One region of the Streptomyces sp. NPDC051133 genome, then DNA from elsewhere that is predicted to be linked to it. Evidence: riboswitches for the same ligand, from Rfam matches in the RefSeq annotation. Region 1 holds a riboswitch; each other region holds the start of a gene.

Region 1 (10,528 bases):
AGCGTGAGCGGCTGGCCGTCCACCAGCGCCACGTTGTTGATGCCGAAGGACTCCTCCATCGGGGTCAGCTTGTACAGCTGCTCCAGGATCGCCTCCGGCACGAAGCCGTTCTTGATCTCGATGACCAGACGCAGCCCGTGCTCGCGGTCGGTGAGGTCCTTGACGTCGGCGATGCCCTGGACCTTCTTCGCGTTGACCAGGTCCTTGATCTTCGCGATGACCTTCTCGGGGCCGACCGTGAAGGGCAGTTCGGTGATCACCAGGCCCTTGCGGCGGGCCGTCACGGTCTCGATCGAGACCGTGGCACGGATCTTGAAGGTGCCACGGCCCGTCGCGTACGCGTCCCGGATGCCGTCCAGGCCGACGATGCGGCCGCCGGTGGGCAGGTCCGGGCCCGGGACGTGCCGCATCAGCGCGTCCAGGTCCGCGTTCGGATACCGGATCAGGTGGCGGGCGGCCGCGATGACCTCGCCGAGGTTGTGCGGCGGCATGTTCGTCGCCATACCGACCGCGATGCCCGAGGAGCCGTTCACCAGCAGGTTCGGGAACGCGGCCGGCAGCGCCACCGGCTCCTGCTCCTGGCCGTCGTAGTTCGGCGTGAAGTCGACCGTGTCCTCGTCGATCGACTCGGTCATCAGGCTGGTCGCCTGGGCCTGACGGCACTCGGTGTACCGCATGGCGGCCGGCGGGTCGTCGTTGCCCAGCGAGCCGAAGTTGCCGTGGCCGTCCACCAGCGGCACGCGCATGGAGAAGGGCTGGGCCATGCGCACCAGGGCGTCGTAGATCGACGCGTCGCCGTGCGGGTGCAGCTTGCCCATGACCTCGCCGACGACACGCGCGCACTTCACATAGCCGCGGTCGGGGCGCAGGCCCATCTCGTTCATCTGGTAGACGATCCGGCGGTGGACCGGCTTGAGGCCGTCGCGGGCGTCCGGCAGGGCGCGCGAGTAGATGACCGAGTACGCGTACTCGAGGTAGGAGCCACGCATCTCGTCCACGACGTCGATGTCGAGGATCTTCTCCTCGTACGAATCGTCGGGCGGCGGGGTCTTCGTGCTGCGGCGGGCCATCGCTGCCGGCTCCTCCTGATCTGGTCGCTCGCCTACGGGACGCGCACCCCTCGGCTCGCTCTTGCTGAAAGCGTCTGCTCTTGCTCGGAGCGTCTGACGGATCTGACGCGGACCATTGTGGACCGTGGCACTGACAACCCGGGCACGACCCGGTCCGTGCGGTCCGCCCCGGTGCTCAGGAGCCGTCCTGTGGCACGCCTGACGCAGGCTACGCGATCCGCTGTGGGCGTAGCCCCGCGGGAACTCCGCCAGGGCCCGGCGCGCGTTGCATACAGTGGCAGGAACGGCAGGAAAACCGCGGTTTGCACAACCGACTCCGCTCGCGAAGGGACGCACATGCCCATGGGTCACACGACCACAGCCGAGGCAGGCTCCGGGGGCCTGACAGCGACCGAGCACCGCCTGGCCAACGGTCTGCGCGTGGTGCTCTCCGAGGACCACCTGACCCCCGTGGCGGCGGTCTGCCTCTGGTACGACGTCGGTTCCCGTCACGAAGTCAAGGGACGTACCGGTCTGGCTCACCTTTTCGAGCATCTTATGTTCCAGGGCTCGGCCCAGGTGACGGGCAACGGTCACTTCGAGCTGGTGCAGGGCGCCGGCGGCTCGCTCAACGGCACCACCAGCTTCGAGCGCACGAACTACTTCGAGACCATGCCCGCCCACCAGCTGGAGCTCGCCCTCTGGCTGGAGGCCGACCGCATGGGCTCGCTGCTGGCCGCCCTGGACGACGAGTCCATGGAGAACCAGCGGGACGTCGTCAAGAACGAGCGCCGTCAGCGCTACGACAACGTCCCCTACGGCACCGCCTTCGAGAAGCTGACCGCCCTCTCCTACCCGGAGGGCCACCCCTACCATCACACGCCGATCGGCTCGATGGCGGACCTGGACGCGGCCACCCTGGAGGACGCGCGCCGGTTCTTCCGCACCTACTACGCGCCGAACAACGCCGTCCTGTCCGTGGTCGGCGACATCGACCCGCGGCAGACGCTCGCCTGGATCGAGAAGTACTTCGGCTCGATCACGTCCCACGACGGCAAGCCGCAGCCCCGCGACGGCTCCCTGCCGGAGGTCATCGGCGAGCAGAAGCGCGAGGTCGTCGTCGAGGAGGTCCCGGCGCGCGCCCTGATGGCCGCCTACCGGCTCCCCGAGGACGGCACGCGCGCGTGCGACGCCGCCGACCTCGCCCTGACCGTCCTCGGCGGCGGCGAGTCCTCCCGCCTGTACAACCGGCTGGTGCGCCGCGACCGTACGGCCGTCGCGGCCGGCTTCGGCCTGCTGCGCCTGGCCGGCGCGCCCTCCATGGGCTGGCTGGACGTGAAGACCTCCGGCGACGTGGAGGTCCCGGTCATCGAGACCGCCATCGACGAGGAGCTGGCCCGGTTCGCCGAGGAGGGCCCCACGCCCGAGGAGATGGAGCGCGCCCAGGCCCAGTTGGAGCGCGAGTGGCTGGACCGGCTCGGCACGGTCGCCGGCCGCGCCGACGAACTGTGCCGGTACGCCGTGCTGTTCGGCGACCCGCAGCTCGCCCTCACCGCCGTCGAGCGGGTCCTGGCGGTGACCCCCGAGGAGGTCCAGGAGGTCGCCAAGGCCCGGCTGCGCCCCGACAACCGCGCGGTGCTCGTCTACGAGCCGAAGTCCCCGGAGAGCGTCGAGGACGCCGACGTGCCCGAGGACCCGGAGGCGGAAGCGACCGTAGAGGCCGGAAACGAGAACGAGGAGACGGCCAAGTGACCGAGCTCGCCACCATGGACTTCCACCCCCAGCCGCAGCCCGGCGAGGCCAAGCCGTGGGCGTTCCCCGCCCCCGAGCGCGACACGCTCGGCAACGGTCTGACCGTCCTGCGCTGCCACCGCCCCGGCCAGCAGGTCGTCGCCGTCGAGGTCCTGCTGGACGCGCCCCTGGACGCCGAGCCGACGGGCCTGGACGGCGTCGCCACGATCATGGCGCGGGCCTTCTCCGAGGGCACGGACAAGCACTCCGCCGAGGAGTTCGCCGCCGAGCTGGAGCGCGCGGGTGCCACGCTCGACGCGCACGCCGACCACCCCGGCGTCCGGATCAGCCTGGAGGTCCCGGCCTCCCGTCTGGCCAAGGGCCTCGGCCTGCTCGCCGACGCGCTGCGCGCGCCCGCCTTCGCCGAGAGCGAGGTCGAGCGGCTGGTCCGCAACCGCCTGGACGAGATCCCGCACGAGCTCGCCAACCCCTCCCGCCGTGCCGCCAAGGAGCTCTCCAAGGAGCTCTTCCCGGCGGCCTCGCGCATGTCGCGCCCGCGCCAGGGCACCGAGGAGACCGTCGAGAAGATCGACGCCGCCGCCGTACGGGCCTTCTACGACCGCTACGTCCGTCCCGCCACGGGCACGGTGGTCGTGGTCGGCGACCTCACCGGGATCGACCTGGACGAGCTGCTCGGCGACACCCTGGGCGCCTGGACCGGCACCCCGGGCGAGCCCCGGCCCGTGCCGCCGGTGACCGCCGACGACACCGGGCGCGTGGTCATCGTGGACCGCCCCGGCGCCGTCCAGACGCAGCTGCTCATCGGCCGGGTCGGTTCCGACCGGCACGACCGCGTGTGGCCCGCCCAGGTGCTCGGCACCTACTGCCTCGGCGGCACCCTCACCTCCCGCCTGGACCGCGTGCTGCGCGAGGAGAAGGGCTACACCTACGGCGTGCGCGCGTTCGGGCAGGTCATGCGGTCCGCCCCGGACGGCACGGGCGCCTCGATGCTCGCCATCAGCGGCTCCGTGGACACCCCGAACACCGGTCCCGCGCTCGACGACCTGTGGAAGGTGCTGCGCACCCTCGCGGCCGAGGGCCTGACCGACGCCGAGCGGGACGTCGCCGTGCAGAACCTGGTCGGCGTGGCGCCGCTCAAGTACGAGACCGCGGCGGCCGTCGCGAGCACCCTGGCCGACCAGGTCGAGCAGTACCTGCCCGACGACTTCCAGGCGACGCTCTACCGGCAGCTCGCGGCGACGGGGACCGTCGAGGCCACCGCGGCCGTCGTGAACGCCTTCCCGGTGGACCGCCTGGTGACCGTCCTCGTCGGTGACGCCGCCCAGATCAAGGCGCCGGTCGAGGCGCTCGGCATCGGCGAAGTCACCGTCGTGGCCGCCGAGTAGCGTCCGCGGCCGCCGCGTGGCGGCAGCCACTGCGGCACGCACGCACACGCCGTACTCGCGCGTGGGCCCTGACGACCTACGGGTCGTCAGGGCCCTTGTCGTTCCAACCGCTTCCCCAGATGACCGATTTGAGACGGAGGTTGCCTGTCTGCCCTGTGGGATGCGCTACAAAACACCGGTTGCGTTTGAGGTTCGAAAGCCGCCCCGCTTAGCGTCGTCCGGGCTGTTCGTCAGGCAGTACGCCGCGCCCGCGGCACCGGACAGTCATCGCCGAGTCCCCGTACGGCGCGAGCCAGGGGAGCCGGGGACCCACCGTCCCTGGGGTGAATCGGGCGCCCGCGCGGAAGCGGGGGAGCCCGTAGGAGACCTTCCTGCTCCGAACCCGTCAGCTAACCCGGTAGGCGAGAGGGAAGGAAAGGACCAGCCACTTCATGGCGTTCATGTGCGCCACCGGGAAGCACCGCAAGCCCGGCCGGGTCAAGCGCACCACCGCTCAGGCGGCCGGTGTCGCGGCCCTCACCACCACCGGTGTCATCGGCACCCTCGCCGCCTCCCCGGCCCTCGCCGCCGAGAACTCCGCGGAGCAGACCGGCCTCACCCCGGTGCTCGCCGTGAGCGACGACATCGCCGAGCACATCGACGCGCAGGCCGCCGCCCAGAAGCAGGCCGCCGAGCAGAAGGCCGCCGAGGAGGCCGCCGCCAAGGCCGCGGCCGCGAAGGCCAAGCAGGAGCGCGAGGCCCGGGCCCGTGCCGCCCGCGAGGCCGAGCGCAAGCGGCTGAACGCCTTCGTCCCGCCGGTCGCCCACTCCTACGTCTCCACCGGCTACGAGGCCAGCAGCTCCCTGTGGTCCTCGGGCCACCACACGGGCATCGACTTCCACGCGGCCAGCGGCACGGCCGTCCACGCGGTCGGCTCGGGCACCGTCGTCTCCACCGGCTGGGGCGGCGCCTACGGCAACCAGATCGTGATCCGCATGGCCGACGGCATGTACACCCAGTACGGCCACCTGTCCTCCATCGGCGTCACGGTGGGCCAGCAGGTCACCCCGGGCCAGCAGATCGGCCTGTCCGGCGCCACCGGCAACGTCACCGGCCCGCACCTGCACTTCGAGGCGCGTACGACGCCCGACTACGGCTCCGACGTCGACCCGGTCGCCTACCTCCGCAAGCACGGCGTGAACGCCTGACCGACCGGACGGCGATCGCCGGTACCCCTGACAAGCCCCGGCTCGCCGAGCCGGGGCTTTCGCCGTATTTCCGCTGTCTCCGCCCGCACCGCTGTCCAAAAAATATCCATGGATTACGGCCCGCCGTCGGAAATTCCGGCTCATTGCAATAGAGTCGCAGAACACGCGTCCATCGTCGGCGTTTCACGGGGATTAAGGCGGAGGTCGGTCATGCGTATTCCGGCGCACTCGGTGTGCACGGCGATCCGGGACGACATCGTCGCCGGTGTCCATGAACGCGGCAGCCGCCTCACCGAGGAAGTACTGGCCCGCCGCTACGGCGTCTCGCGCGTGCCCGTCCGCGAGGCCCTGCGCACCCTGGAGGCCGAGGGTTTCGTGGTGACCCGCCGGCACGCGGGCGCGTGCGTGGCCGAGCCGACCGAGCAGGAGGCGGCCGACCTGCTGGAGATGCGTCTGCTCCTGGAGCCGCTCGGTGCCGCCCGGGCCGCGCAGCGGCGCACCGAGGCCCATCTGAAGGTGCTGCGCGGGCTGGTCCGGCTGGGCCAGGAGCGGGCCAGGAGCGGCAACAGCGCCGATCTGCGCGCACTGGGCGGCTGGTTCCACGAGACGCTCGCCCAGGCCTCCGGCAGTCCGTCGCTGACCTCGATGCTCACCCAGTTGCGCCACAAGATCGCCTGGATGTACGCGGTGGAGTCCGCGCCGAGCCCGGTGGAGTCCTGGGCGGAGCACGGGGCGATCGTGGACGCGGTGGCGCGCGGTGACGGCGAGCGCGCGCGGGCGGTCACGGCCGTGCACACCGAGCGCGCGTCGGCCGTGCACCGGCTGCGTTTCCGCCGGGCGGGGGAGCGTGTGAGGACTTCGCAACACGCCGTACACACGTCGGGCGGGCGGCATTAACACCGGCACCGTATACAAAGAGATGATATTCGGTGGGCCGGGTATTTCCGTTGCCTTTTCCTGCTGCCGTGAATTCGGCGGCCGCAGGATGCATCGGTCTGCCCGGCCGCGACTGAATTCACCGATCGGCCGCGAAAACACGAAAGCCGCGCCACCCGAAAAGGGTGACGCGGCTTCACGGTGTGACTTCGGACGGTGTGACTCAGACGGTCTCGGGCAGTTCCTCGAGGCCCTCGGAGACCAGCTTGGCCAGACGGTCGAGGGCGGCGTCCGCACCCTCGGCGTCGGAGGCGAGGACGATCTCCTCGCCGCCCTGGGCGCCCAGACCCAGGACAGCCAGCATGGAGGCCGCGTTGACGGGGTTGCCCCCGGCCTTGGCGATCGTCACCGGGACGCCTGCGGCCGTGGCGGCTCGGACGAAGATGGAAGCGGGGCGGGCGTGGAGGCCCTCGGCCCAGCCGACGTTGACGCGGCGCTCAGCCATGTGTTGCTGCCCTTCAGTCTTCAGGGTTGTCTAGACCAGTTTCCCACACCGTGAAGCGTGCCCGATGCGGACCTTCGCCGCGCACCGGTGTGGCGTCGGGGCCGCGGCCTCGGCTCCGACTTCCGTCCTCCACAGACTGCCTCGCGCCGTTGTCGTACGCGAGCCGTACTCTGGGGCCCATGCAGACCTCGGCGGACCGGCAGGACCGGCACCAGTACCCCGCCCACTGGGAGGCGGACGTGGTGCTGCGCGACGGGGGCACCGCACGCATCAGGCCCATCACCATTGATGACGCCGACCGCCTGGTCAGCTTCTACGAGCAGGTCTCGGACGAGTCGAAGTACTACCGCTTCTTCGCGCCGTACCCGCGACTCTCCGCCAAGGACGTCCACCGCTTCACGCACCACGACTTTGTGGACCGGGTGGGACTCGCGGCCACCGTCGGCGGCGAGTTCATCGCCACCGTACGCTACGACCGCATCGGCGCCGACGGCATGCCCGCCTCGTCACCCGCGGACGAGGCCGAGGTCGCCTTCCTGGTGCAGGACGCCCACCAGGGCCGCGGGGTCGCCTCCGCCCTGCTGGAACACATCGCGGCCGTCGCGCGCGAGCGCGGCATCCGCCGCTTCGCCGCCGAGGTGCTGCCCGCCAACACCAAGATGATCAAGGTGTTCACGGACGCCGGCTACACCCAGCAACGCAGTTTCGAGGACGGCGTCGTCCGCCTGGAGTTCGACCTCGAACCCACCGACCGCTCCGTCGCCGTCCAGCGAGCCCGGGAGCAGCGCGCCGAGGGCCGCTCGGTACGGCGGCTCCTCGCCCCCGGCTCGGTCGCGGTCGTCGGCGTCGGACGCGCCCCCGGCGGGGTCGGCCGCAGCGTCCTCGACAACATCCGGGACGCCGGTTACGCGGGCCGGCTGCACGCCGTGAACAAGGCCTTCCCCGAGGACCTGAAGGACGTCGACGGGGTGCCCGCCCACCGGTCGGTGCGGAACGTCGACGGTCCCGTGGACCTCGCCGTCGTCGCCGTACCGGCCGATCACGTGCCCGCGGTGGTCACCGAGTGCGGTGAACACGGCGTCCAGGGACTCGTCGTCCTCTCCGCCGGATACGCCGAGAGCGGGCCCGAGGGGCGGGAGCGGCAACGGGCCCTCGTCCGGCACGCGCGCACGTACGGGATGCGCATCATCGGACCGAACGCCTTCGGGGTCATCAACACCGCCCCCGACGTCCGGCTGAACGCGTCCCTGGCCCCGGAGATGCCCCGGCCCGGCCGCATCGGGATCTTCGCCCAGTCCGGCGCCATCGGCATCGCCCTGCTGTCCCGGCTGCACCGGCGCGGGGGAGGGGTCACAGGGGTCACCGGCGTGTCCACCTTCGTGTCCGCGGGCAACCGCGCCGACGTCTCCGGCAACGACGTCCTCCAGTACTGGTACGACGACCCCGAGACCGACGTCGCCCTCATGTACCTGGAGTCCATCGGCAACCCCCGCAAGTTCACCCGGCTCGCCCGGCGGACGGCGGCGGCCAAGCCGCTGGTCGTGGTGCAGGGGACCGGCACGGCACCGCAGGGGCACGCGGTGCGGGCGACGCGGCTGCCGTACGCGACCGTGTCCGCGCTGCTGCGGCAGGCCGGGGTCATCCGGGTCGACACGATCACCGAGCTGGTCGACGCGGGGCTGCTGCTCGCCCGGCAGCCGCTGCCCGCCGGGCCGCGCGTGGCGATCCTGGGGAACTCGGAGTCGCTCGGGGTGCTGACCTACGACCGCTGTCTCGCGGAGGGGCTGCGGCCGGCGCGTCCGGTGGACCTGACGACCGGGGCGACGGCGGGGGACTTCCACCGCGCCCTGGGACAGGCCCTGGCCGACGACACGAACGACGCCGTCGTCGTCACGGCGATCCCCGCGATCGGCGAGGCGTCGCCGGGGGACTCCGAGCTGGCGGAGGCGCTGCGGTCGGCGGCGGCCGCGGTGCCGGGCAAGCCGGTGCTCGTGGTGCACGTGGAGCTCGGGGGGCTGGCGGAGGCGCTGTCGGCCGCGGCGAGCACGGCACCCGCGGCCGTCGAGAGGGCGCCCGGCACCGACGGCGGCGCCCCGCCGCCCCGGGCCGCGCCGCGGGCGGGCGGCAGTGGCCCGGCCGCGCGGGCGGAGGCTCCCAAGGGGACCGACGGCATACCCCTGGCCCCTCCGGACGGCACCCGTCTCATCCCCGCCTACCCCGCCGCCGAGCGCGCCGTGCGGGCGCTCGCCGAAGCCGTCAAGTACGGGCAGTGGCGGCGGGAGGCGGTCGATCCCGGGAAGGTGCCCGAGTACGAGGACATCGACGAGAAGGGCGCCGCCCGGCTGATCGGTGAGCTGCTCGCCCGCGGGGAAGGGCTCACGATCTCCGACGCGGAGACCTGCGAGCTGCTCGGCAAGTACGGCGTCCCCGTCCGCCGCGCGCTCCCCGCACCCACCCCGGACGCCGCCGCGGAGGCCGCCCGCGCCCTCGGCTACCCGGTCGCCCTGAAGGCCACGGCCCCGCACCTCAGGCACCGCGCCGACCTCGGCGGGGTGCGCCTCGACGTCGCCGACGAGGAGCAACTGCGCCGCACCTACGACGAGTTGACGGAGCTGTTCGGCGCGCCCGAGCAACTGCGGCCGGTGGTGCAGGGCATGGCACCGCGCGGCGTCGACACGGTCGTACGGGCCGTGATCGATCCGGCGGCCGGCGCCGTGCTGTCCTTCGGGCTGGCCGGGGCCGCCTCGCAGCTGCTCGAGGACACGGCGCACCGGCTGATCCCGGTCACCGACCGGGAGGCGACCTCGCTGGTGCGGTCGATCCGCACGGCACCGCTGCTGTTCGGCTGGCGCGGCTCCACGCCCGTGGACACGCCCGCGCTGGAGGAGCTGCTGCTGCGTGTGTCCCGGCTGGTCGACGACCACCCGGAGGTCGTCGCGGTCACCCTGGAGCCGGTCGTCGTCGCCCCGCACGGCGCGAGCGTCCTCGGTGCCACGGTCCGGCTCGCGCCCCCGCCGGCCCGGGACGACCTGGGCCCGCGCACGATGCCGGCCTACTGAGCGGGGGAGGGGAGGGCATGCGGATCGCGGGACGCCGGGTGCCCGAGGGCAACTGGTGGGACTGGGAAGTGATCGTCTGGGACGCCGGGCGGCTACGGCTGGCCGCGGGGTACGACCTCACCTGTCACCACGGCCTGGAGATCCTCTTCACCGGCACGGGCTACGTCTCGTGCCCCGCCGCCTTCCAGGACCCTTCCTTCCGCGAGCCCACCGCCGAGGAGACGGCACGGCTGCGGCGCGCCCTGGGCGAAACGCCACCCGTCGTGGTCGCGTTCGAAGCGGACGGCGGCGGCCCGGAGCCCGTCTCCTGCCTGATCGCCGCGGAGGATCTGGAGATCCGGCCGGGGTTCGTCCCCAGGCTCCCTCGCGCGGGCACAGGCTGCCCCCGTCCCCGTGACTGGCCCGGAGCGCCCTTGCCCACGGATTAAGATGGACGCCATGGCCAAGACCAGTACGACGACCCAGGGGCTGCGCGCGGCGATCGAGCGCAGCGGCTACTACCCGGCCCTCGTGGCCGAGGCGGTGGAGGCCGCTGTGGGCGGCGAGCCCATCCGGTCGTACCTGGTCCACCAGGAGACGACGTTCGACCAGAACGAGGTCCGCCGGCACGTGACCGTGCTGGTGCTCACCGGCAACCGCTTCATCGTCAGCCACACCGACGAGCAGGCCGCCGACAGCACCTCTCCGACGCCGTACGCCACCACCTCCACCGAGT
Region 2 (10,528 bases), on a different contig from region 1:
ACCACCGGCCGGGCTTACCCGTCGCTGTACGCGTCGTTCATCGCTGACGGCGAGAACGGCCACCGCGTCCTCAAGCCCAAAGACCTCACACTCCAGCAGTACGTCCACGGCCGCGGTTGGGAGCGGATCGCGCTCAAGGCTGGTAGTTGCGATCCCGGCATGGGATCCCGGCTGTTCCCTGTCGCCGATTCACCCCTGCGGCCGGGCGCTACGGCCGTCTACCGGCTCAGGTTCGCAGTCAACAGCTCCGCCGCGGTGAGCACTGCTCAAGCAGGGGTTGTGGTGGCTACCGGCAACACGGATATCTTCTTCCAGCAGTTGCCCTTCACCATCCGCAACCGTTGACGACCTGCCGGTCACGCCGCATTACGGTGCCGCGGCCGTGTACAGCGCGGTGACGAGCTGGCTGCCGGCTTGATGGGCAGTTGTTCGTCCTCGGGAAGAAGCCCGTGTGCCACGATGCCCCGATTACGGGCGGGAGCCTCGTTGAGACTGCAGGGGTCACCTCACCACATCGCGGCACACGGGCAGTGCAACCGCACCGTACGGCGGCCCGGCCCGTGCGGCCATGCCGGTTGATCAGACTGCAAGGAGCCGGGGAGCCGCCGCGCGTCCAGGTACAGCTGGGGTGCTGCATCGACGGGCGAGGCGAAGATCCGGATGCTCCTTGTCTTCCCTGCCATGCGATCGCCACCGGCGGCGAGGTCTCGCCCCGCTGGCGCGAGCACATTCATTGGATTAGGGGAAAGGTGGGGCTTTTTTGTTATTTCGATTAACTGAGGCCTTTTCATCCTGGGGTTGAGCTGGCGTGATGCAGGGTGGACGGCCTGGATGAGGCCCGTGATGCGGGGTGGTCGAGCAGCGGAGTTTGCGGAGGAGGCGCCGGTTCTTGGGGGCGGCCATGGTTTGTTCGAGGAGGGCGCGGATTTTGGTCCGGGACCTCCCTGGAGGCCTTGTCCGCCCGGCAAGAGCTTTGTGCCTGGTCGAGGGCGTTGATGGTGCCGTGTTCGCGGGTCGCGCGGACGTCGTGAACGGCCCCTGACGGTGCCGGAGAGGCCCACGGCGGCCGGCCGAGGGATCGGCGACGACCTGCCGTTCATGCCGTGCTTCTTGTGCTTGACAGAGTAGAAGGGCTGGTCGGCGGCGATCCGGTCGATCGGCAGGAGCGTTCCGTCGAGAAGGACGTATGCCTTTGTCGAAGCGGTCCGGACGGCCTCGCCGAGGTTCGGTGCGAGTGCCGCCAGCAGGTCGTCGGCCTCGCTGATGTAGCGGTAGGCCGTGCTCGTCCCTGGCCTGGAAGCTTGCCGCGAGCTGGGCATAGGTGGTTCCGTTCCGCAGATGCGCCAACACCAGCAGGGCCCGACGGCCGGCCGGGAGCTTCCGGTCCGACAACGGTGTTCGCGCAGGCGAGCGGCGAGGAAGGACAGGGAGATCGGCTGGACACGTCCAGCCCGCGCGGACAGACAAGCACGTGAAGCCTCTGGTGGTACCGGGTGGTCTTGGTCGTGAACCCGTCTACCCGGGGCTTCACTCATCTGTCGACCCAACTGAGGAGCATGAAGAGATTGGTGTCGAGCTCTTCATCAGCTCGAAAACTGTTGAATACCATCGTGGTCATATTTATTCCAGATATGGTTTTAGTAGTCGCCGCCAATTCCGGGACTAGGGGCGTCATGCGTCATTCTCAGTCACCTCGTGAGACCGGCCAACTGCACGCACTGACCTGGTCCCAGTTAACATGCTCAGGCCTTATTCGATGATTACTCCCACCGTCGCTCGGCTGGTCTGTGCTGCGAGTGGTGGGATCTGCTTGCCCCCTGCATCACTGGTTTGCTGCTGGTACTGCACACGCGCTGTCTCCAGAAGGCGACGCCATGAAACGACCGTTGGACGGCGGCGCAATAGAGCCCGCCGCTCGCGTTCAGTCATTCCGCCCCAGACTCCATACTCAATCCGATGATCCAGCGCGAAAGCAAGACATTCGGTTCGTACAGGGCAGCTGGTACACACCGCTTTGGCACGGTTCTGCGCGGCGCCAGTGACGAAGAGATCGTCCGGTGGCGTGGTTCGACACCGCCCCTGCGTGCTCCAATGAGTAACCGATGTCACTACAATTTATCCCATCATGAGTAAACGTTGCGAGTTGGCCTTGATGGGCTATCGAGGTGCTTACTGGCTCCCTGTTGCTCAGCGGGCTCTGTCAGTTGCCCCGGGCGCGGCGATGCCTCGCGTAGCATGTGTTCGCCTCCGCTTTAGGGATGTCGGCCGGCGCGGCATCATCGCCGCACGCCAGGGGCAGGTAGACGTGGCTAGCGTCGGCTTCTCTGAATTTCAGTAGGCGCCGTGGACGTTGTCAATGGAACCGTAACGCGCAGCTGCGTAATGGCAGGCTGCCGTGATGTTGGCAACTGGATCAAAGGGGTTCATTGAAGTCCCTGGAACATGATATGCCGCAAACGTTGGCGCGATAATCTGAAGAAGTCCCTTGGATGGCGTGCCTGCGGCCGCATTTGAGTCCCAGTTGTTAACAGCCTGCGGATTTCCGGAAGACTCGCGCATGACGTTGCGATAAATTCCCTGATATGAGCCAGGAATTCCATGCTTTGACATGACCGCGAGTGATTCACGGATCCAGCCGTCAAGATTGTTCGGGTAGGTCTTGTTCCGTGTCCTAGGAGCCGAGGAATGCTGGACTTTACTGCCAGGGTGGTGTGGAGAGGCGGTCGACCTGGACCCACCGTTCACTAGAAGCTTCATGCCGGTGCGAATAGCTGATGGATTATCGCCGATACTGGTCCGATTATCCCGATAGAGCTTCTGCCAGCCGCCAGGCAAGGAGAATTTTGCAGCTATCGTCGATAGCGAATCTCCGGGAGCGACCGTATACGTCACGGGTTTGTGATGAGTAGCAGCGGAAGAAGCGTGGGTGTCGAGTGTGCTGGTGTGTTCGGTGGTTGGAGCAAGTTGCGGAATTGAATCGGCCGTGGTCGCGCACACCAGCGGCAGGGCGATTGCGCTGCCGCCGATCCCTGCAATCGTCAAGTGACGCCCCGTCTGGGTGTCCTTCTGGCGACGATGTTTTCCTTGTCTGGGCATGGCAAGGCCTCTCCTGCCGTCTGCGAGGTTAGCTGTCGGGTTCGGACTGGAGCTGTCCGGCCGCTTTTGAAGGCGGCTTCACCCCAAGCCGGCCCGTTTTCGGGCGTGCGGCAAGTTTGGGTTCCCCGCTCCCACTGTTCGTGAATTAGCGAATTTCGGATTTCCGAGCTGCAGCGGGATTCGACGTCAACTCGGAGTGACGGGCACCGTAGGCGAACCTTGCACGGGAGACAAGCCCTCGAATTCATCCAGGAGGCTCGTGCCCGGTACGGAGAGCGTGCGGCACAGGCGTCCCCAGGGCTCCATGAACCCCCAACTCCCCGCTGCTGACCCGGATCTGGCACGTGGATTCGACTGGTCACCATTCATGCGTGATGCAGGCCACACCGCGTGAAGATGTTAGCCGCCTTTACGGGAAGAGTTAGCAACTAGTATCAAAACGTACTATTGATGATGTTAGTGCTCGTCATGCCTATATAAATGTGCTAGTGACGAAAATGATGTCCTCGATACGGCAGCCACTCCCTAGCTTGACTCTGTTAGGGATCTTGGAGTTTCCCGGTGCGCCACGTGATCAGCGGGCATGCTCGGAGCTGTTTCGAAGATCGACGCAGTTGTCGAGGTGTCCGTTGTCGCTCTGTCCCCCTGCCGGTAAGCAAGCCCCCTCTCTGACCGCGCAGATCGCGCGGGCGAGCAATCCGGGCGATACGACGGCGATGTGGGTGAGAGATCCCAGCTCACTCAACGGGCGTCCTCGGTCGGGGCGGGTGAGGCGAAGGGCCGGATGCCGGTGAGCTCGTCATAGACCGACAGCGGACGGCGGCCTGCGCTCGCTGGAGCTGACCGACGACATCACCGCCGAGCTGACCGTCCTGGTGGCCTTCGACCAGGACCTCGCAGCCCAATCCACCCGCACCTCCAACCGGATACGCGGCCCGCTCACCCAGTTCCCCCCTCGCTGGAACGCGTCCTCGGACCGCGCCTGGGCCACCCGGCCGTCAAGTGGCTGCGGAAACGCTACGGCTCCCGGCCGACCTGCGGAAAGCCGGCCACAGCAGACTCGTCGAAGTCGTCCGGCCCAATGCCCCGCATGGCTGCCCGGCTCATCGACGATGTCTTCGACGCACTCGACGAACAGACCGTCGTCGTTCCGGGCCCCGGCACCCTCAACACCGTGATCCCGTCCCTGGCCGCCGTCCACGAACAGCGCCGGGCGCTGGAAGCCCAGTGTCCGCGTACTCGTCTGAGGAAGTGCACCACCGAGCAAGAAGTTGTGTGCACCACTGCTCAGGCCACCTCGGTGTCCCGTTCGATGGCCTGAAGGCGGTTCTTGAGGCGATAGCTGTTGCCGTTGATCGAGACGACCTCGCAGTGGTGCAGGAGGCGGTCGAGGATCGCGGTGGCCAGGACCTCGTCGCCGAAGACCTGGTCCCATTCGCCGAAAGTCTTGTTCGAGGTCAGGATGATCGAGCCCTTTTCGTAGCGCTTGGAGATGACCTGGAAGACCAGGTTCGCCTCGGCCCGCTCAAGCGGCTGGTAGCCCACCTCGTCGACCACGAGAACGCTCGGGCGGAGGCAGCTGGTGAGCTTGCTGATCAGCCGGCCTTGGTCCTCGGCGGCCTTGAGGTGGCGGACCATGTCGTCGAGGCTGGTGAAGTAGAGCGAGTAGCCGGCCCGGCAGGCCGCGACCGCGAGGGCGACGCCGATGTGCGTCTTGCCGACCCCGGGCGGCCCCAGCAGGGCGACGTTGGCCTTGTCCTCGACGAAGGAGAGGGTGGCCAGGTCCTTGACCTTGCGCGGATCGAGTTCGGGCTGGAAGGAGAAGTCGTAATCCTCCAGCCTCTTGTGATGGGGCAGCTTCGACAGCCGCAGACCATTGCGGAAGCGCCGGTCGTCGCGGACCGCGAGTTCCTCGGCCAGCACCAAGTCGAGCAGGTCGTGGTAGCCCATTCTTTGCCTCGTCGGCCCGCTGGATGTACTGGTTCAGGGCCTCTGCCAGGTGCGGCAGGCCGAGCTTGACGGCGGTGGCGCGGATGCGGGTGCTGGTCAGCTCGCTCAACGGGCGTCCTTCGCCGGGGCGGGTGTGGTGAAGGGCCGGCTGCCGGTCAGCTCGTCATAGACCGACAGCGGACGGCGGCCGACCCCGACGCTTGCGGCTGCGGACCGGTTCAGCAGAGCCTGCAGCGGTCCGGTCTCCGACCCGAGCGGCTGGCTGCGGCGGGGCGAAGGCAGAGTGTCGCCGGCGGTGACGCGGCGGCCGGCGCCGGTGGGCAGGCCGTCCCAATGCGTCTCGTCCACGACGCGAGCTCCGCGGCCGACCGCCCGCGAGTGGACGGCCAGCAACGTCCGGCAAGTGGCGTGGGGGACAGTGGAGTGCAGGGCGACCTGGGACTTCGTGGCCCGGACTTCTACCAGCTGGCGCGGACGGACCTTGCGGGCGGGCACCGAATAGAGGTTCGCGTCGAAGGGGACCAAGCAGTCCTTGCCGACGTGCCGCAGATGCCGCTGGGCGACCAGGTAGGGGACCTTCGGCAACGGACGCATGGCCGTGTGGTCGCGCACGGCCCGGTGACCGATGACTTCGCCGTGGGTGCCGTGGACCTTCGCCCGCCGCAGCGGCAACCAAGCCGCGAAGGCGGCGTTCATCTCTTCGACGGAGGAGAAGGCCCGGCCTGCCAGCACGTGATCACGGACGATGCCGACTTGCCGCTCGACCCGCCTTTGCCCTGGGGCCGGTAGGCGGCCAGCACATCGATGTCGAAGTCGTAGTGCCCCACGAAAGCGACCACCTCCGGATGCAGCGGGACCGCCTCACGCGGAGCGACATGCCGACGCACGACCGCCTTGGTCCGGTGCAACCGTTTGTTGCTGCTGTGGGCCCTTCGCCTCCGGTTGGCGTGGCTCGGTGAGGGCGGGTGGCGTGGATGCCGAGCCCGATCGACGAAGGCCAGTTGCCTCGTGCTCGAGTTCCGCCAGTACGTCAAGACCACAGTGGCCCGCAGGCAACCGGCAGTTGGGGCAACGGCATGAGTACCGCGCGCTGCGATGCGGAACACCTCACAGCAGGGGGGAGCGTCAATGAGGTGTTCGTGCGGCCCTAATGCATCACAGCGCGCGATGTGATTGACGGTAGGTGCGGAAGGCGCTAGGAGCCACGTCCGTTGCCGTCTCTGCAACAAGAAGGGGCTGTGTTCGGAATTTACCGATGAAGACCCTCGTCTGGTTGCGGATGCAAGGCTCCTGGGGTAGGTGAGGGTGGCGTCGGTTGCTGAGCTAGAACTACAGGTCACGGGGGAGATGACGGGACGGATTGCGCGTCAGTTCCTCAAACATGGAACGGAGTTTCTTCATAAAGTCACGTGCTTGGTTAGTCAAGGGCGCTGGGATGTGCAGCTCGTATCAGGGAGAAGCAGGTTCACTTCCATATTCGTTGCCGATTGCTGCGGTTCCTGTAGCAGGTCCGGATCTTGTTGCCAGCAGCCTGGAAGCGGTCGGTAGTCTGGGCGGGCTTTCGGACATGCTGGCCAGGACCTTTAGCTGGATGGGCAGGGTTGGCTGCTCACTCATGCTCCTTGAGGAGGACGGTGCACGACTGAAATCCTTTTCAAGCAATAATCTCGATCCCAACTGGGTTCCTTCTGAACGGCTGCTTGAGTCTGCCGGCGACTGGCCGGTGTGCTGTGCGATCACTTTGGGGAAAGCCTGGGCTGGCAGCGGCAGGGAGCGTCCTTATCCCATGCCCTCGGTGACCGGATCTGCGGCTGCAGCTGTATTCCCCTTGCCGCAGAAGAAAGGGGCTCTGATCGCCATAAGGCCAGGATTTCCACCATTCAGTTCCGTGGAACAAGAGTTCTTGGCAAGTGCAGCCGCTGACGTGTCGGATCTTCTGGCCGACATGCCCCGCCCGGACTTTTCGGATGTGACGTCCTGTCGGTTTCGCAAGGTTAAAATGGGTGAATTTTCCTGGGATCTGGAAACCGGCATTATTACTGGGGATGCTATTTTTGCTCAGCTGCACGGCCTGTCCGCAGCAGGTAGTTACCCGATGGAGACTATATTCGACAGAATGCCGTCTGTGCAGAAGGCTCAGGCTGCTCGTGCGGTGGGGAGCTTTCTGGGCCTTCCGGGTCCTTTTAAGTCTACCTATCGCATTGCCGGGCCGGGAGGAATCCGTCATCTGCAGGCGCGCTTCTCGCGTGACGCCTCAAATCCTCAGGGTGCTGTACTCGTCGGGCATGTCGCCGAGGTGGCCGACGAAAGATCTCTCGTCCCGACTGATCAACATCGCATTCTTCGAAAATTGCAACGCGCTGAACAAATGTTGGTGCTTGCCTCGGCTTGCGCCGAGGCAAGCACTACAGACCAATTGGCTGCTGCGGCCTGCGACGTGCTTGCCGTGTTCGGCGCGGATGCCATCGTTCTGGCCGAAGTCGTCAACGGACGGATAAACCTGCTCACTAGCTATGGGCAAAGCGCACAAACTGCTTCTTCGCTCAATCAGATGCCGCTGTCCATCAGTGCGCCGCTGATGGATGCGCTACGTGAACAGAGGGCGGTGTTCATCGAGTCCCACGAGGATCTCATCGCAGCCTATCCACACTATGCCCGATTCGCCTATCGCCTGGATCGGCAGGCCTGGGCAGCCCTGCCGATCCCCGTCGGACAGCCCGGTTCCCCAGCCGCGGCGTGCATGCTGTCCTTCGACAGGCTTCGCCTCTTCGGACCTCGTGACCAAGCCCTCCTTGTGGCAACCGCTGGCCTGCTTGGCCGAGCCTTGGACCGATGCCGCTCCTACGATGCTGAGCACACTCGGGCGGTCCAGCTGCAGCAGGCCTTGCTGCCCACAGCCCTGCCCTCTCTCCCCAACATCGACCTGAGCGCCTCGTATTTGCCTGCCGTAACTGGTGCCTATGCCGGCGGGGACTGGTACGACGCCCTGAGAACCATGAGCGGTCGCCTCCTACTGGTAATTGGTGACGTGGAAGGCCACGACACCCAGGCGGCATCGCAAATGGGTAAACTCCGAACCGCGATACGTGCCTATGCTGCCATTACGGAAGACCCGGCTGACCTCCTGCGGCATACTAATCAGTTGCTCACCGAAGACAACGAAGGTGATTCGGATCACGCCCGAACTGCCACCTGTTACCTGGTGCTTCTGGATCCTGCCACCCTTGAGATAGCCTCGGCCAATGCGGGCCACCCAGCTCCGTTGTTGTACACCAGGGGAAAAGTGCACGATCTGCCTGGTCGCCCAGGGCTGCCCTTGGGTATCTTCAGCGACTCCCAGTATGAAACCGTCCAGTATTCCTTGGATAAAGATGCACAACTTCTTCTGTACACCGACGGGCTCACCGACCGTCGGGATATAAATCCGAACCAAGCACAGCGACTACTACGCATGGCCTTCCACCGGTCTGCCTGTGGCGACAGCGGCGTTACCAGTGTGGATCGCATCAGCGCAGTCTGTCTGGAGCAGGCTCGGAACACTGACGACTGCGCCTTGCTCCTGCTGAAACAGCATTAGAATGCGGCCCGAGGCTTCATGGCGAGGCATTGCTCGGGCCTTCACCTGTCCACTGTCCCGGCTGTCATCGTGGCGCGGACTGTCTTACAGGCCAGGCTCGGTGGTGCGAACCACGTGATCTCCGCCTGTCGTCTCTGAATTATCCGGAGCCCTCGCCCTTGCGCGCCCCGCAGAGCCGATGCGAAGCCAGGGAAAAACGGGCTGGGATCGGTGACGTCGATGATGAGCTGCTCAATCTCATTGATAGCGAGGGAGACGCCGATCTCGCCCGCGGAGTTATCAGGGGCCACTCCGTGCTGAACGGCGTTCTTCACGAGCTGCGACAATACTTCGGTGGCTGCATGAACGTCTCCCTCCCAGCCGATGACGGTGAGGCCGTAGCGAGCAATTGTCCGGGCCTGGGTGATGGCACGGCTGTTTCCCGGAAGGTTCATCGCGTATCGCCTGTACATCGGGTTGGGCGTTATGCATGGTTCCACGATGTTATTGAGTCCTTTTCGCGGCAATGTCAGGTGTCCGCTTGCGTGTGTCCGCCAGGCATGTCCACGCCGAGGTGAAGCCTGTGCAGTGACGGGCGTCGCTGCCATGGCGCGGGCACTGTGCAGTACGGGCTGCTTCGGTAACCGTCTCAGGATGGATCAAAATTGCCAGTTATTGATCGGAAGTGACTGATAGTTACCAGGACGGCTCTGTAAAACAGAATGACGGCCCGACGGCTCCCGGTCCGTACCGAGGTCGGTCAGCGCCAGCGAGCGGCCTTCCGACACTGCCTGAAAGTGATGCCGTGTGGGGTCGCGCAGAGAGTGATGGGGTGGTCCAGGAACTTCGACCTGTTCTTGGTCTTCTTGACGTGCCTGAAGAGCTGGTTTTGGGCCAGGTCATAGGTGGCGAACAGGTGCCGGATCCCGTGTGGGCGCGTGTGGGTGGCCCGAAGTCGGGGTCGGGGACCGCAAGGTCGGGGCCCTTGTGTCTGCCGCCGCATTCAGCCGCATTCAGCCCAGTGCCGGCCGGGGATGGGGCTGTGGGGATGGGGCTGGAGGTTGAGCGGACCGAAGTGGTCCAGGCAGAAGACAGGGGTGCTCGACACGGGCGGCCGCGGAGTCCGGGTCTCGCGAAGGTCTTCCAGGTGTCAACTTGATCCGGCCCTGAGGGGCCGGGTTTGGAGGTGGCGTCCTAATGGCTGCTGGGTTGGCTCCTCCGTCCGGACACCCTTATGGGGTGGCGGGGACGCGTGACTCACGTCCCGTGTTCCACACGGTCTCGCCGCGTTGGGCGATGTTGTGGGAAGCGTTCCGGTCGGCGTGGACAACGACGCAGCATCTTGGGCAGATGAACAGCCCCTGGCCGACACGTTGCGCTTGTCGACGTGGCCGCACTCGGCGCACGTCTGCGACGTGTACGCGGGATCAATGAAGCCCAGGGGCCACGGCTGCCCGCCTGGCCTTGTAGACGATGAAGTCTGCGAGCTGGGCGAAGGCCCCGGGAGCGGAGCGTGACCCGTTGGGGCTTGCGAAGCCGTACCCTCTGCCGGATTCCCGTGAGTTCTTCCAGGGAGATCCCGGCACCGAGGTGTGTTCAGCCTTGGTCACCACACATCGCGACGGGGCGAACGTTGTGTGATGCGGCACTGGCTAGAAAGAGTGAGCGATTTGGCTTCTCAGGGCGCGCCGTCCCGCGAGACCGAAGCGTGCGTAGATGTTGCCGAGATGGTATTCCACCGTCTTGGGGCTGATAATGAGCACACTTGCGATTTCATTATTGGTCATGCCCCGGCCCACCAGCACAGCAATATCGCGTTCTCGCTCGCTGAGGTCAAGCATTTTGTCCCTGTTGGGTACATTGGTACTGGGGGGGCTGAACCCCAGTGCGGCCTGGCAGCGGTCTGCGTAGGGGGCGGCGCGGAGG
Region 3 (10,528 bases), on a different contig from region 1:
CTGCCACTCTTCCTCCCGCTCTGCCGCCGTCTCTGGCCGGGCAGAATCGCCGGACTCTCCCTGGCGCTGCTCAAGGCGACGGCCCTGGAGGCCGCGATCCTGGCCGGACATCTCCTGCTGTATCCGACGGGCCTCGTCCAGGAGCGCCGCTGTGCCGCCCTGCCTCCGGGCGACGGCACGGCACAGCTGCCGGTGCGGACCGGCCCGCCGGTCGTGCTGCTGCACGGCTTCATCGACAACCGTTCGGTGTTCGTGCTGCTGCGCCGCAACCTCGCCCAGCACGGCAGGCAGCGGGTCGAATCGCTCAACTACTCCCCGCTGACCTGTGACATCCGCATCGCGGCCGAGCTGCTGGGGCGGCACGTGGAGGAGATCTGCGAGCGCACCGGCAGTGACCGGGTGGACATCGTGGGGCACAGCCTCGGCGGGCTGATCGCGCGGTACTACGTGCAGTGCCTCGGCGGCGACCTGCGGGTGCGCACGCTCGTCACCCTGGGCACCCCGCACTCGGGGACCCGGGTCGCGCCGCTGGCCGACGCGCATCCGATCGTGCGCCAGATGCGGCCCGGCTCGGAGGTGATCGAGGCGCTGTCCCGGCCCGCCCCCGGCTGCCGTACCCGGTTCGTCAGCTTCTGGAGCGACCTGGACTCCCTCATGGACCCGCTGGAGTCGGCCTGCCTGGAACACCCCGACCTCGAGGCGCACAACGTCCGCGTCACCGGCATCGGGCATCTCGCCCTGCCCGTGCACCCCGCGGTGGCGGCCGGGATACGCGAGGTCCTCGACGCGCCGCACCCCGGAGACCGGATCGCCGGCGGACTGACGGTGGCGTGACAGGGAGGTGGGCGGCCGGGTGTCCGCGGTGCGGCGAGGGTGAAGACGGCGTGACATTCAGGTGACGGAAAGTCACCTGACATCGAACACCAATCGAACTCTCGGCCAAACTCCCGTCCGGCGTCCCCCGAAACACGGCCGATTGCCCGTTTCCGACGGACGCGAAACCGGCCGAAGATTGTCGCGCCCAGGTACCGGCGGGTACAGTCGCCGCACTGCTCTGGCAGCCCCTGTTGTCGAGGCGAAAGAGAAGTTGGTGAACGACCGTCACCCGTCGGGGATCATGACCACCCCGGCTCCGGCTTCCGACGCCGCCTCCGCGCACTACGCGCCGTACGGGACAGCGGAAGCCCGCTACGACGACTTCACCACCTACGGCGGTTACGACGCCACCGGTTTCGCCACCCAGGGTGCGAACACCGGGACGTTCTCCACCGACCCGCTCTTCGGCAGCCTGCCCGGCACCGAGCAGACCACCGGCGCGTACGACACCACACAGTGGCAGACGCAGACCGGCCAGAGCCCGGACTACGACCCGTACGCGGCCCAGCATCACGCGGCCTATGACTCCGGCGCCTACGACACCACCGCCTGGACCGTTCCCGCGCAGGCCACGGGGCACGACATCAGCGGCCAGTGGGACGCGAGCGCGTGGCTCCAGCCCGACCAGTCCGCCGGCGCCGACCCGACCCAGCAGTGGGAATGGGGCACGCAGACCTTCGACACGGGCGCCTACGACGCCACGCAGTGGAACTCCGGCGCCCATGCGGTGCCCGAGCAGGCCGGAGAACCGTTCGACCACCAGGGCGGAGAAGCGTTCGACCCGCAGACCGGCGAACCGTTCGACCACCAGGCCGGCGAACCGTTCGACCAGCAGGCCACCGCCACGTTCGAGCAGGTCGGCGAGGCCCAGGCGGCCGCGGCCGGCGAGGAGTTGCTGGACGACCAGGAGGAGGCCGCCCCGGCGCCTGCGACCCGCGCGGGCTCGCGCAGCGCGGCGCGCTCCCGGCGTCGTACGCCCGCCAAACGGTCCGCGCTGCTGACCGTCGCCGTACCCTCGGCCTGTGTGATGGGTGTCGCCGGGATCGCCGCCGCATCGGTCGGCGCCCTCACCGACGGCACCAAGGACACCACGGCGTCCGCCTCGGACGCGCACGCGGTCCAGCCGTCCGTCGCCAACAGCAAGCTGGACACCCAGCTCAAGACGCTCTCCGACGGCGCCGACGACTTCGCCGACCGCGCGAGCCGTACCCAGGAGCGGATCGACCTCAAGAACCAGCAGGTGCTGGAGAAGAAGAAGGCCGCCGCGGAGGCCGCGCTCAAGGAGCGTCTGCGCCCCAAGTTCGTGCTGCCGGTCACGCAGAGAGGGCTCAGTGCCTACTTCGGCCAGGCGGGCGTGAACTGGATGTCGGTGCACACGGGCATCGACTTCCCCGTCGCCTACGGCACCACGGTGATGGCCGCGACCGACGGCACCGTCAGCACCAAGTGGAACAGCGCCTACGGCAACATGCTGATCCTGACCGCGAAGGACGGCACGCAGACCTGGTACTGCCACCTGTCCAGCTACCGCGTGCCCTCCGGTACGACCGTCAAGGCCGGCCAGCCGATCGCCTACTCCGGCAACTCGGGCAACTCCACCGGCCCGCACCTCCATTTCGAGGTGCGCCCGGCGGGCGGGGCGGCCATAGACCCGCTGCCGTGGCTGCGCAGCCACGGGCTCGACCCCACGTAGCGGCCGGGGGCGGTGCCCCCGGACCTCCTACAGCTTCTCCACCGGCGCGTACCGCAGCAGCAGCCGCTTCGGCTTGCCGTCGCCGAAGTCGATCGTCGCCTGCGCCTTGTCCTCCGCGCCCGACACCGCGACGACCGTCCCGAGGCCGAACTGGTCGTGGGTGACCCGGTCGCCGACCGCCAGGGACACCGCCGGCTTCTCGGTGGTCCGCCGCGTGGCGAACCCGGAGGCGCCCGCCGCCGACGAGCGCGAGCGCGTCGAGGACAGCGAGGCGGCGATCCCGGACGCCGGCCCGGACGACACTGGCGCCACCGCCCCCGTCCGCTTCCAGTCCACGTGCGTGGCCGGAATCTCCTCCAGGAACCGGGAGGGCGGGTTGTACGACGGCTGGCCCCAGGCGCTGCGCATCGCCGACCGCGTCAGATACAGCCGCTCCCGCGCGCGCGTGATGCCGACGTACGCCAGGCGGCGCTCCTCCTCCAGCTCCTTGGTCTGGCCGAGGGCACGCATGTGCGGGAAGACGCCGTCCTCCATGCCGGTCAGGAAGACGACCGGGAACTCCAGGCCCTTGGCGGTGTGCAGCGTCATCAGCGTGATGACACCGTCGCCGTCCTCCTCGTCGGGGATCTGGTCGGAGTCGGCGACCAGCGCCACCTGCTCCAGGAAGTCGGCCAGTCCCGCCGGCTCGCCCTCGCCGCGCTCCTGCTCGAACTCGAGCGCCACGGCGGCGAGTTCCTGGAGGTTCTCGATGCGGGTCTCGTCCTGCGGGTCGGTGGAGTTCTGCAACTCGGCCAGGTAGCCGGTGCGTTCGAGTATGGCCTCCAGGACCGTGGCCGGTCCGGCGCCGGACTCCACGATGGTGCGCAGGTCCTCCATCAGCGTGTTGAACCGCTTGACCGCGTTGGTGGAGCGCGCGGCCATGCCGTACGCCTCGTCGACCCGCCGGAGCGCCTGCGGGAAGCTGATCTTCTCGCGCTGGGCGAGGGCGTCGATCATGGCCTCCGCGCGCTCGCCGATGCCCCGCTTGGGCACGTTGAGGATGCGGCGCAGCGGTACCGAGTCCTCGGGGTTGGCGAGGACGCGCAGGTACGCGAGGACGTCCCGGACCTCCTTGCGCTCGTAGAAGCGGACACCGCCGACGACCTTGTAGGGCAGGCCGACGCGGATGAAGATCTCTTCGAAGACGCGGGACTGGGCGTTGGTCCGGTAGAAGACGGCGACGTCGCCGGCCTTGGCGTCACCCGCGTCGGTGAGACGGTCTATCTCGTCGGCGACGAACTGGGCCTCGTCGTGCTCGGTGTCGGCGACGTAGCCGGTGATCCGCGCGCCGTGGCCGGCGTTGGTCCACAGGTTCTTCGGGCGGCGGGACTCGTTGCGCTCGATGACCGCGTTGGCCGCGCTCAGGATGGTCTGCGTGGAGCGGTAGTTCTGCTCCAGCAGGATCGTCGTCGCGTCCGGGTAGTCCTCCTCGAACTGGAGGATGTTGCGGATCGTCGCACCGCGGAAGGCGTAGATCGACTGGTCCGCGTCACCCACCACGCACAGCTCGGCGGGCGGGACGTCGTACTCGCCGGGCGGGGTGTCGGCCTCGTCGGCGCGCTCGCCGGTGCCGACGAGTTCCCTGACGAGTGCGTACTGGGCGTGGTTGGTGTCCTGGTACTCGTCGACCAGGACGTGCCGGAAGCGACGGCGGTAGTGCTCGGCGACGTCCGGGAAGGCGCGCAGCAGATTGACCGTCGTCATGATCAGGTCGTCGAAGTCGAGGGCGTTGGCCTCGCGCAGCCGCGACTGGTACAGGGCGTAGGCCTGGGCGAGGGTCTTCTCGAAGCCGTCGGCGGCCTGGGCGGCGAAGTCCTCCTCGTCGATCAGCTCGTTCTTCAGATTGCTGATCTTGGCGCTGAAGGACTTCGGCGGGAAGCGCTTGGGGTCGAGGTCCAGGTCGCGGCAGACCAGAGCCATCAGGCGCTTGGAGTCCGCGGCGTCGTAGATCGAGAACGACGACGTGAAGCCGAGCTTCTTCGACTCCCGGCGCAGGATGCGCACGCACGCGCTGTGGAACGTCATCACCCACATCGCGTTCGCCCGCGGGCCGACGAGCTGCTCGACGCGCTCCTTCATCTCGCCCGCGGCCTTGTTGGTGAAGGTGATCGCGAGGATCTGGCCCGGGTGCACGTTCCGCTCGGCGAGCAGGTGCGCGATGCGGTGGGTGAGCACGCGGGTCTTGCCGGAGCCGGCACCGGCGACGATGAGCAGCGGAGTGCCGGCGTGCACGACCGCGGCGCGCTGGTTCTCGTTCAGCCCTTCCAGGAGTGCCGCCGCGTCGATCGCGGGACGCGGGGCACCGTCGCGGTAGTAGGCGTCCCGGTCCGGCGGCACGTCGAACTTCCCGCCGAACAGATCGTCCGGAAGCGGCTCCGGAGCGTGGTCGTCCTCGGGCGGTGGCGGGGGCTCCTCCTCGTGCCCGCGCGAGGGCTGGAGGTCCGCCAGGAAGCTGTCGTCAAAGAGGCTGCTCATCGCTCTCCGAGTCTAGGGCGCCCCACCGACAACCGGCCGCCGTCCCCGGAACATGGCCGGTCCCGTGGACGGTTGATCTTCGTGTCAATAAGGCCCGATGACCCCTCACGCTGCGGAAGCGCCTGCTCACGTGGGTGTGAAAGTGCCCTCAGGTCACGGAAATGTATCGGACATACCTCGCACCAACCTTCACAGAAGACACACGAGTTGGCTAGGTTTCCGTCAGGCCGCACGACCCCTCTCCGGCGAACGTCGCCGGGCCGTACGGCCTCCGCCGAGTCCGGCGCGCCCCGCACGGTGCCCGGAGCCGGGGACCCACCGATCCTGGGGTGAATCGGCCGACTCCCGCCCGGGACGACGCCGTAGGGCAACCCTTCCGAACCACCCGCCCGAACCCGACAGCTAACCCGGTAGGCGGCGCACGTTGGAAGGAGTCGCCAGCTTTGGCGTCGCACCGCAAGCCGCGCCCCGCCGGCACCCGTGGACCGGGCCTGCGTGGCCCCGCCCTCGCCACCGCCGCGTTCACCTCCGTGGCCGTCCTGTCCCAGACGGCCGAGGCGGCCCCCGCCGACGACGGCAGGCCGAGCCTGGAGGAGATCGAGAAGAAGATCGACGAGTTCTACCGCCGCGCCGACTCGGCGCCGGAGGAGGAGTCGGCGGCCCGGCAGCGGGCGCGCGCCGAGGAACAGGCCGCGGCCCGGCAGCGGGCCAGGGCCGAGGACCAGGCGGCGCGGGAGCGCGCACTGACCGAGAACCGTACGGCCCGCGAGACGGCGCCCGGCGAGGACCGGACCGTCCGGGAGCAGGCGCACCCCGGGGACGGGACGGCGGGGCACCGGGCGCTCACCGGGGACCGGACGGCCCCCGAGTGGGCGCGCGCCGGGGAACCGCGCCAGGAGGGCGCCCGGCGCGCGGCCCGGCGCGCCCGGCCCCGCGAGGGTCTGGCGCCGTTCACGGTGGCCCCCGACCCCGCCGCCTCCCTCCTCGCCGAGTATCCGCAGGACCACTTCGCCCAGCACAGGGTGATGAACCGGCTCGCCTCACACGTGAAGGACGCGGCCGGGCGCGGGAGGGCCACCCGGACCACGGAGACACCCGAGACACCAGCCGCCGCGCCGTACGACGTGAAGGGCGCCAAGGCCACCGTCCAGCGCAAGCTCGTCCTCGCGCGCGAGCTGCTGTCCCGGCTCACGGCCGAGGCGGACTCCCGCCCGGCCGCGCTCCCGCAGGAGAAGCAGCCGGACGTCGGCCCGCAGGCCCACGTCGTCTCCGGCCCCGAGGCCACCAGGGCCGAGAAGGCGATCGCCTTCGCCCGCGCCCAGATCGGCAAGCCGTACGTGAGCGGCGCCAGCGGTCCCGGCTCCTACGACTGCTCGGGCCTGACCCAGGCCGCCTGGAAGGCCGCCGGCGTCACCCTGCCACGCGCGGCCCGGGACCAGGCGGTCGCCGGCACCGTCGTGGCCCTCGACGACGCCCGCCCCGGTGACCTGGTCTTCTTCCGCGAGGACAGCAGCCACGTCGGCCTCTGCACCGGCGACGGCATGATGATCCACGCCCCGGGCCCCGGCGCGTACGTCCGCGAGCAGGCGGTCCACCACACCGGGGAGCCGGTGATCCACAGCGTGGTGCGACCGGTCTGACCGGCGGCGGACGCGGGGCGGGCGCGCGTCCGCCCCGCGGGACCTACGCCGTGCGCGCGCCACACGCGCGCGTACGGTGCACAGGACTCGCGGCCGATCGCACGCGCGCGCGTACGGGTGCGTCCGTCCTGTGCCGTGCCGGCGCCGGGCACGAACCACGCATCGTGCCCACGCCCGGCACGAACCGCACGTCGTACCCACGCCGTGCCCGCGCCGGGCACCGCCGGTTCTCCGTGCCCGGGCGCGTCCCGGCGTTTTCACCCGCCCTCGCGCGCGTGCCCTTCCCGATGCCGGGCCGCTCGGCTGCCTAGCATCGGCGCATGTCCGGCTTCTCGGGTCTGCGCGCGTGGTGGGCGGGACGGCCTCCCGCGGCCGGGGCCGCCGTGATGGCGACCGGCATCCTCTCGGTGGGCCTGCACCTGACCGGTGACGAGACGCTCTCGCGGGTGGCGCTGGTGCTGACCGGACTCGGCTGGATCGCGCTGGCGGCCGACTTCGCGCTGCGGCTGGCCGGCGAGCGGCAGCGCTGGGTCACCGAGGCGGAGAGCCCGGGCGCCCTCACCGCCGTGGCCGCGACCACCGTGCTGGGCACCGGGCTCTCCACGCCGGGCCTGCAGACCCTGGCCGCGGCGCTGCTGGCGCTCTCGGCGCTGCTCTGGCCGGTGCTGCTCGTGCTGGTCATGGGGCACTGGAAGCGGCGCATGCCGGGTGCGGTGTTCCTGTGCTGTGTGGCCACCCAGGGGCTCGCCGTGCTGGCCGCCACGCTGGCCGTGGCCGAGGGGACGGCATGGCTCGCGCACACCGCGCTGGTGCTGTTCTGGCTGGGCCTGGTGCTCTACGGGGTCGCCCTGCCCCGCTTCGACGCGCGGCAGGTGCTGGAGGGCCCCGGGGACCACTGGATCGCGGGCGGGGCGCTGGCGATCTCGGCGCTGGCCGGGGCGAAGCTGCTCCTGGCCGGCGACGGCCGCCTGTACCTGTGGGACGGCGACGACCGCGCGGTGCTGGTCACGGCGACGGTCGTGCTGCTCGTGCTGGACCTGGCCTGCTACGTCGTGCTGCTGGCCGCCGAGGCGGTGCGGCCGCGGCCCGGCTACGACATGCGCCGGTGGGCGACGGTGTTCCCGATGGGAATGACGGCGGTGGCGACGCTGTCCGTCGCGGCCGCCGTGGGCCTCCCGTGGCTCAGGGGGCCGGGACGCGTGCTGGTGTGGGTGGCGGTGGCGGCGTGGCTCGTGACCGCCGCCGGTGCGGTGCGTGCGGCCCGCGCCGGCGGCGGGGACGGCTGACCGTCAGGTCCAGAGCACCGCGATGAAGACGTTGGTGGCGGTCAGCGCCCCGACCAGCCCGAACTGGGCCGCGTCGATCTTCTCCTCGTCGCGCTTCACGTAGACCAGCCCGAGGATCACGATCAGCAGGGCGAGCTTCACGCCGATCTTGACGGCGTTGACGTGGTGGTCGTCGGCCTGGTTGAGGCCGACCAGGGCCACGCCGGTGACCAGCATGGTCAGCGCGCCGTGCAGCATCCCGGGGACGAACCGGGCCGTGCCCTGGCCCATCGCCTTCATCTGGGTGAGGAAGCCGCCGAGGAGCGCGGCGATGCCGATGATGTGCAGGCCGACGAAGAGATGGATGAGTACGTCCATGGAGCCGGAGCCTAACCAGGGGCCCTGGAGCCCTCCGCCACCGGGCCCGGTGTTCGAGCCGGTGGATCTTGCATATATGCGCTCCATAGCAGCCCGCGACTCTCGCCGGTCACGGTTTCCCCGCTTCGGTCACCACGCTGCGTGAAGAAGACGACTCCGGACCGGTGACACGGTCACAAACGGTCACCCGAGATCCGTCGAAGCCAGTTCCGTACACCGCGTTACCGACTCGTCACCGTCAGGCCTAGCGTCCTCCCCCAGGTGACCGGCTCCCCACCGCCGCCCCGGGCCAGGGGCGGCAGCCGGTCGCCCCCGCCGAGAAAGGTCCGGCGGCGGCCCGTTACCCCTGTGCGGGCCGCCGCCGGCCGTATCGACCGCTCGGTCGTACGGGTCGTACGGAAGGACGTGACGGTCCAGGTGGCAGCGCACCGCAAGCCCCGGCAGAGCCCGCTCAGCGGTCATACGGCCCGGACGGCCGTCACGATCGCCCTGGCGGGTGCGGCCACCGCGACGGGCTTCGACGGGACCGGCCACGCCGAGCCGCGGTTCACGCCGGCGCAGGTGAAGGCCAGGGTGGACAAGCTGTACCAGGAGGCCGAGACCGCCACCCAGAAGTACGACGGGGCGAAGGAGAAGGCGGACGCGGCCCAGCACCGGCTGAACACGCTGCGGGACGAGGCCGCCCGTCGGCAGGAAAGGCTCAACACGGCCCGGGACGCGCTGGGTTCGATCGCGGCGGCACAGTACCGCGACGGCGGCATCGCCCCCGCCTGGCAGCTGGCTCTGTCCAGCGATCCCGACCGGTACCTGGACGACGCCGCGTTCGCGGAGCGGGCGGGTGACCGGCAGGCCACCGCCGTGGCGCGGGTGCGCGAACAGCTGCGGGAGATCGAGCAGTTGCGGGGCGCCTCCCGGGTGGAGCTGACGGCGCTGCGGTCCCGGCAGGCGGAACTGCGGCGGCAGAAGAGGTCCATCACCGGCAAGCTGGACCAGGCCCGGCGGCTGCTGGCGCAGCTCACTCCGGCGCAACGCGCCGAGGCCACCGGTGACGGCGCCGCGGCGGGGCATGCCTCACGGTCGGCCTCGGGTACGCGGGACGAGCTGGAGCAGGCGGGGTCCGCCGCGGCTCCGGACGCGCGCGCCGCGGCGGCCGTCGCATACGCCTACGCCAAGCTCGGCAGCCCCTATGTGTGGGGCGCGACCGGCCCGAACGCCTTCGACTGCTCGGGCCTGGTCCAGGCCGCCTACCACTCCGCAGGCATCTCCCTGCCCCGCACCACCTACGCCCAGATCGACGCGGGCCGGCGCGTCTCCCGCTCGGAACTTCAGCCCGGGGACCTGGTGTTCTTCTACTCGGGCATCAGCCACGTCGGCATCTACATCGGAGGCGGCCGGATGATCCACGCCCCGAACCCGTCGGCACCGGTGCGCGTGGCACCGATCGACGAGATGCCGTTCGCCGGGGCCACCCGGGTGGCGTGAGACACGCTGGTGAGGGCAGGCTGAGCACCCCCACGATCGGCGCTTCAGGATTCTTCCCGGATATCTCCGAGCCACAGCCGACGCCCGAGGTCATCCAGCTCCCCCTTGCGTTCCTCACACTCGGGGATGGCTTGTCGAAGCAGAGACCAGTAGTCCGCTCCGTGTCCCGGAATCCTGATGTGGGCGAGTTCATGGGCGATGACGTAGTCGACCAGGTGCACGGGCAACTGAAAGAGGGCCCAGTGCAGCGCCATGGTCCCGCGAGCGCCGTCGCCGGGGCGGTAGGTCCCCCATCGGCCGCCAACATCACGTACGACGACGTCCGGCTCCCGTACTTCCATGCGTGCGGCCCACGGCTGAAGCCTTCCCTGCGTCCAGCGCTGTCCGTTGCGCCGGTACCAGCCGATGAGCGCACGTCGAGCGACGACCGGATCCCGCGCGATCCCTTTGCCGATCACCAAACGCCCAGCGACGAGCCGGACGGCGGCTCGTTCTTCGTCGCTGATCTGGAGCCGATAGGCACGTCCCAGATAGGCGAACGTCTCACCGTCCCGGAACCCACGCTCAGGGTGGGCCGGCGGATGATCCTCACGCCGTCGCAGCTTTTCGGCCAGCCATGTCTCCCCCTCTCGTAGGAAGGTTGCCGCGCGCTCGGGGTCACAGCCCTGCGGCGCGCGGAG

The links. A riboswitch is a leader RNA that binds a small molecule or an ion and turns the genes downstream of it on or off. The one in region 1 is predicted to bind cyclic di-AMP.
Positions count from the first base shown of each region.
Region 2: linked by a shared signal. The riboswitch ahead of AB0N17_RS43145 (transglycosylase SLT domain-containing protein) and the one ahead of AB0N17_RS26705 (M23 family metallopeptidase) in region 1 are both predicted to bind cyclic di-AMP.
Region 3: linked by a shared signal. The riboswitch ahead of AB0N17_RS30450 (C40 family peptidase) and the one ahead of AB0N17_RS26705 (M23 family metallopeptidase) in region 1 are both predicted to bind cyclic di-AMP.

Region 1 is NZ_JBFBBK010000027.1:119,291-129,818, forward strand. It holds gene AB0N17_RS26690 (DNA topoisomerase IV subunit A) at 1-1,070, opposite strand, end outside; gene AB0N17_RS26695 (pitrilysin family protein) at 1,407-2,801, shown strand; gene AB0N17_RS26700 (pitrilysin family protein) at 2,798-4,186, shown strand; cyclic di-AMP (ydaO/yuaA leader) riboswitch at 4,445-4,605, shown strand; gene AB0N17_RS26705 (M23 family metallopeptidase) at 4,618-5,373, shown strand; gene AB0N17_RS26710 (GntR family transcriptional regulator) at 5,584-6,270, shown strand; gene AB0N17_RS26715 (HPr family phosphocarrier protein) at 6,473-6,754, opposite strand; gene AB0N17_RS26720 (GNAT family N-acetyltransferase) at 6,934-9,813, shown strand; gene AB0N17_RS26725 (hypothetical protein) at 9,831-10,241, shown strand; gene AB0N17_RS26730 (DUF5998 family protein) at 10,243-10,528, shown strand, end outside.
Region 2 is NZ_JBFBBK010000088.1:3,653-14,180, reverse strand. It holds gene AB0N17_RS43165 (hypothetical protein) at 1-345, shown strand, start outside; partial or broken gene AB0N17_RS43160 (transposase family protein) at 822-1,471, opposite strand; gene AB0N17_RS43155 (LuxR C-terminal-related transcriptional regulator) at 1,472-1,666, shown strand; gene AB0N17_RS43150 (WhiB family transcriptional regulator) at 1,750-2,109, opposite strand; gene AB0N17_RS43145 (transglycosylase SLT domain-containing protein) at 2,332-3,096, opposite strand; cyclic di-AMP (ydaO/yuaA leader) riboswitch at 3,100-3,257, opposite strand; partial or broken gene AB0N17_RS43140 (hypothetical protein) at 3,828-4,324, shown strand; partial or broken gene istB (IS21-like element helper ATPase IstB) at 4,384-5,155, opposite strand; partial or broken gene AB0N17_RS43130 (IS21 family transposase) at 5,152-5,948, opposite strand; gene AB0N17_RS43125 (GAF domain-containing SpoIIE family protein phosphatase) at 6,482-8,623, shown strand; gene AB0N17_RS43120 (ATP-binding protein) at 8,665-9,057, opposite strand; partial or broken gene AB0N17_RS43115 (zinc ribbon domain-containing protein) at 9,835-10,189, opposite strand; gene AB0N17_RS43110 (AAA family ATPase) at 10,255-10,528, opposite strand, start outside.
Region 3 is NZ_JBFBBK010000034.1:86,302-96,829, reverse strand. It holds gene AB0N17_RS30465 (alpha/beta fold hydrolase) at 1-834, shown strand, start outside; gene AB0N17_RS30460 (M23 family metallopeptidase) at 1,091-2,569, shown strand; gene pcrA (DNA helicase PcrA) at 2,597-5,083, opposite strand; cyclic di-AMP (ydaO/yuaA leader) riboswitch at 5,346-5,515, shown strand; gene AB0N17_RS30450 (C40 family peptidase) at 5,527-6,723, shown strand; gene AB0N17_RS30445 (tellurite resistance/C4-dicarboxylate transporter family protein) at 7,044-8,009, shown strand; gene AB0N17_RS30440 (hypothetical protein) at 8,013-8,366, opposite strand; gene AB0N17_RS30435 (NlpC/P60 family protein) at 8,784-9,848, shown strand; gene AB0N17_RS30430 (SprT family zinc-dependent metalloprotease) at 9,893-10,528, opposite strand, start outside.